Regions from separate parts of the Lysinibacillus sp. G4S2 genome, predicted to be linked through region 1. Evidence: riboswitches for the same ligand, from Rfam matches in the RefSeq annotation. Region 1 holds a riboswitch; the other holds the start of a gene.
What was found. A riboswitch is a leader RNA that binds a small molecule or an ion and turns the genes downstream of it on or off. The one in region 1 is predicted to bind glycine.
Positions count from the first base shown of each region.

Region 2: it holds a riboswitch for glycine, as region 1 does, so the genes downstream of both, QUF91_RS17515 (amino acid permease) here and gcvT (glycine cleavage system aminomethyltransferase GcvT) in region 1, are expected to answer to the same signal.

Region 1 is NZ_JAUCFJ010000002.1:3,529,246-3,531,663, forward strand. It holds gene gcvPA (aminomethyl-transferring glycine dehydrogenase subunit GcvPA) at 1-245, opposite strand, end outside; gene gcvT (glycine cleavage system aminomethyltransferase GcvT) at 271-1,374, opposite strand; glycine riboswitch at 1,652-1,744, opposite strand; gene QUF91_RS18075 (shikimate kinase) at 1,888-2,403, opposite strand.
Region 2 is NZ_JAUCFJ010000002.1:3,398,326-3,400,743, forward strand. It holds gene QUF91_RS17510 (rhodanese-like domain-containing protein) at 1-145, shown strand, start outside; glycine riboswitch at 895-971, shown strand; gene QUF91_RS17515 (amino acid permease) at 1,133-2,418, shown strand, end outside.

The sequences.
Region 1 (2,418 bases):
TAGTGGTTGTATACGCCAGCGCCTAAAAACGATACGTTAGCATTTGTATCTTTATTTTTCGCAGCAAGTGCTGATAATTCTTTTAATAAAGCTGATTCAGATTTTGCTTCTTTAATATCATACAGGCCTTTAAAACGTACTTTTTCTGGAATATCCCCAAATAACTCATCAACTGAAGATACACCAATTACGTCTAACATTTCTTGTTTATCTTGCTCCGTCATTGGTAAATAACGATGTTTCATAAATGTAGCTCCCTCTTTTCACCTATTATTTTGAACGCTTGTAAAACGGTGTTTCAACTGTTACTACCTTTAATTGCTTACCGCGAATTTCGATTTCCAACTCAGTTCCGATAGTTGCGAATTGGCTGTCAATTAATGCGTTACCAACATTACGTTTAGAGGAAGGAAGCTGAGTACCTGTTGTCACTTCACCGATTTCCTTACCATCCTTAAACACTTTATAGCCATGTCGAGGAATACCTTTATCGATCATTTCAATGCCCACAATTTTACGTGACAACCCAGTTTCTTTTTGTGCCACTAATGCCTCATGACCATTAAAGTCTTCTTTATTTAATTTCACAGCAAAGCCAATACCCGCCTCAAGAGGTGAAATTGTCGCTGATAGCTCTTGCCCGTATAATGGCAGACCTGCTTCAAAACGAAGTGTATCGCGGCAACCTAAACCTGCTGGCACAACACCTTTGTCTTTTCCAGCTTCTAAGATTTTATCCCATAAAGCTTTAATATCTTCTGGGGAGCCGTATAATTCAAAACCATCTTCTCCTGTGTAACCACTACGAGAGACTAATGCTTTATGACCAGCAACTTCAACATCTGCTTGGAAACGGAAGTATTTAATGGCACTTACATCAGTAGCTGTTAATGATTGAAGAACTTCTTCTGCTAATGGACCTTGAAGGGCAATTTGTGCATAAGCATCTGATTGGTTGTCGATCGTCACGTCATATTGATGTTGATTTTCCATCATCCAATCATAATCTTTTTCAATATTTGACGCATTTACACAAAGTAAATAATGATTATCTGCTAATTTATACGTTAATAAATCATCGACAACACCACCATCTTCATAGCACATTGCATTATATTGCGCTTGACCAACTGCAATTTTCGAAATGTCATTTGTCAAAAGATTTTGTAAAAAATTTAGAGAATCAGGGCCAGTTACTAAAATTTCACCCATATGTGATACATCAAATAAACCTGCACGATTACGTACTGCATCATGTTCTTCTTTAATAGAAGAGAATTGTACTGGTAATTCCCATCCACCGAAGTCAATTGTTTTACCACCATACTTTGCGTATTCGTCAAATAGAGGTGTACGTTTTAATTCGTTCGCCATTCTTTTTGCCCCCTTATTGTTAGTTACATTTTTACTAGTAGTAGTTCGTCTGTTCTTCTTATATTAGTACAGTTCATGTTTCACTTACTTGTTCATCCAAATAAATAAGAGGAAATTAGGCAAAACATTCTGACATAAAAAAAGACAGACGAACCCCTTTTCGGGATTCTCTGTCCTTGCACCTGAAAGTTACACCAGACTGGCTCGCATTGTTACAATGCCAATCAGCCGGCTTTCCCCTTTGGTGGCTGTTGTATTACAGCTCTCTCCAGAGTTGCGTCTTGTACGAGTCCTTTTACCTGAGAGATTCATAACACTTTGCTACTTGCTCCTTCGGTGACGTCTACACGTGCTCTCCCCGCACAATCATCCGCCCAAGATAATCTTGGTACTATTTAGTATTCAATGAACATTAAGTTACTTATTTGTCTATATCCTAACATTAATTGCATTGAAAAGGCAAACATTTTTTATTTTATAATGAAACACGAACGTTAAAATCATCAATACACATTATCGTTCGCCTTTTAACCTTTTAACTTGGAATACTAAATACTCAAGAATTTGGCGGATTGTTCTACCTTCAGTTAACACTTGTATATGTCCTGCCTCACGATAGAACTTTCTTCTGTAATGATACAGATTCTCAAGCTCCTCTTTTGTTGAACTTTGTACAATCGGTCTGTTTGGGTCATGCTGTATTCGTTTGTAAATATCTTCGAATGTCGCATCTAAAAAAAACACGAGTCCGCTGCGTCTCATTATTTTTCGATTTTCAACATTGACCGCAACTCCACCACCTGTTGAAATAATACAAGCTTCATCTCGGAAATTTTTCAAAAATTCTGTTTCTATTTCTCGAAAACGTGCTTCGCCGTATTTTTCAAAAATCTGTGGAATGGTCATGCCCTGCTGTCTCACTATTTCATGATCCATATCATAATATGGCATCTTTAGTAAATAGCTTAAACGTCTTCCTAACGCACTTTTCCCGCAGCCCATAAAGCCAACTAAATATATTTTTCGCATTCGAATCACCTTCTT
Region 2 (2,418 bases), 130 kb from region 1:
TTTACCAGTATATTTATACTGTCAAAATACAGGCCGTAGCTCACGAGCTGCTTTATATCTTAAAAAGCGTGGCTACAACCAAATTTACCAACTTCAAGGCGGCTTCCGTACTTGGACAGGTAAAATAAAGTCCAAAAAACAATAATGAAACAAAATAGATAAGACATTAGCGACTTATATAAATAAATTCACTCTTTGAAACTAAGTAAATTTATATATATTTACCTATATCGCTTTGTTTTACACAAAAAAGAACCATCTCAAATGACTATGAGATGGTTTCTTTTTTCGCAAAAAATTCTGAGTTTCTACTATATTATATTTATTGTGCAACGTCTAACAAGTTTTTTCATGCTAAATCGTGCATTGGACAAAATAAGGAAAAGCCACGCGAGGCAATATTCTGCTCGTTTTCATTGGGGATTCTTTAGTCTATGAAGCGGCTGGACAAAGTGAGGAAAACATTCAGCCAGAACGAAAATCAACCTTACGTCATGGTGACAGCCTCACTTTATACTAAATATTAAACATAATCCACAGATTACTTTGAGGATTTATCGAAACAAAATCGCTCTTTATCGAAACTATTTGAACTTTTATCGAAACAAAATCTCATTTTATCGAAACTTTTTGGGCTTTTATCGAAAAACAAGCTCTTTCTATCAAAGAAATCAACCACACGTTATGGTGAAGGGCCCATATTAACATATGTCTAAAAATACTATTTTTCGTTAACTATTTAGCTAGACAAACCTTAATCTTCTTTTTTTCAGAAAATAGCTAAAATTTAACCTTGAATAATTATGTAAGCACTGATAGGATGTATAATATCTTAAAATAATGTCATCAAGACAATACAATACAAGCTATGAATGCTATGGATCACACTATAGCAGGAGCAGTTCTGGAGAGAACGCATTTTGCGTCGCCGAAGGGTTCACTATCTCAGGCAAAAGGACAGAGGAGTAATATCAACTTTCATCATGAAAGCTATACCACATGAATGTTTATTTTTTCACATCCAACATTCGCAATTGGTATTTGTTATTCTGACGTTTACGAGACTAGTGTCAATACTAGTCTCTTTTTATTTTCCAGTCATAATTTTTATGCATCTTTGAGGAGGATTAACGTGGAACAACATCAATTAAAACGTGAATTAAAAAATCGTCATGTGCAGCTCATTGCTATTGGCGGAACAATCGGTACCGGTTTATTTTTAGGTTCAGGTAAAGCGATTGCTTTAGCAGGACCTTCCATCATCTTAGCCTATTTAATCGTCGGAACTGCCCTATTTTTTGTGATGCGCGCATTAGGTGAACTATTATTATCGAATGCAGGCTATACATCATTTACTGATTTTGCATCAGAATACATAGGTCCTTGGGCAGGTTACGTCACTGGCTGGACATACTGGTTCTGCTGGATCATGACCGCTATGGCAGATATTATTGCTGTCGGTGTTTATGCACAATATTGGTTTGATATACCTCAATGGGTACCGGCAATCGGTTGTTTAGTACTGTTATTAATATTGAATTTATTAACTGTAAAACTATTTGGTGAGCTAGAATTTTGGTTTGCCCTTATAAAGGTCATCACAATTGTTGCGCTGATCGTTATTGGACTAATCATGTTATTTACAGGCTTTCAAACAAGTTCTGGCACAGTTTCAGTTGAAAATCTTTGGGCACATGGCGGAATTTTCCCGAATGGTCTATACGGCTTCCTAATGGCCTTCCAAATGGTTGTTTTCGCATTTGTTGGTGTCGAATTAGTAGGTGTTTCTGCTGCAGAAACGACAGATCCTCAAAAAAATATTCCTTCTGCCATTAATAAAATTCCATTACGTATTTTATTATTTTACGTAGGAGCATTATTTGTTATTTTATGCATTAATCCTTGGTATGAAATGTCTGCCTCAAGCAGTCCATTTGTACAAGTGTTTACGCTAGCTGGCATCCCAATTGCTGCAGGTATCATTAATTTTGTCGTTCTCACATCTGCTGCTTCAGCGGGTAATAGTGGTTTATTCTCTACAAGCCGAATGCTTTATAATCTCGGAAACAATAAGCAAGCTTCGCCATCATTTGCCAAGCTCAATAAAAACAGTGTACCAAGTAACGCACTTGTTATTTCAGCAATAGTTGTATCAGCAGGAGCATTACTAAGTAAACTAATGCCTGAAACCGCCTTTAGTGTTGTTACAACGATAAGTGCTATTTGCTTTATTTGGGTGTGGAGTATTATATTAATCTCTCATATTATTTATAAACGTAGAAATCGTACGCTTCATGAAGCATCGATTTTCAAAGCACCTTTTACTCCGTTCGTGAACTATTTAGTACTTGCCTTTTTCGTATTTCTATTAGTAGTGATGTTCATTTCAGAGGAAACACGCACGGCATTACTGTTAAC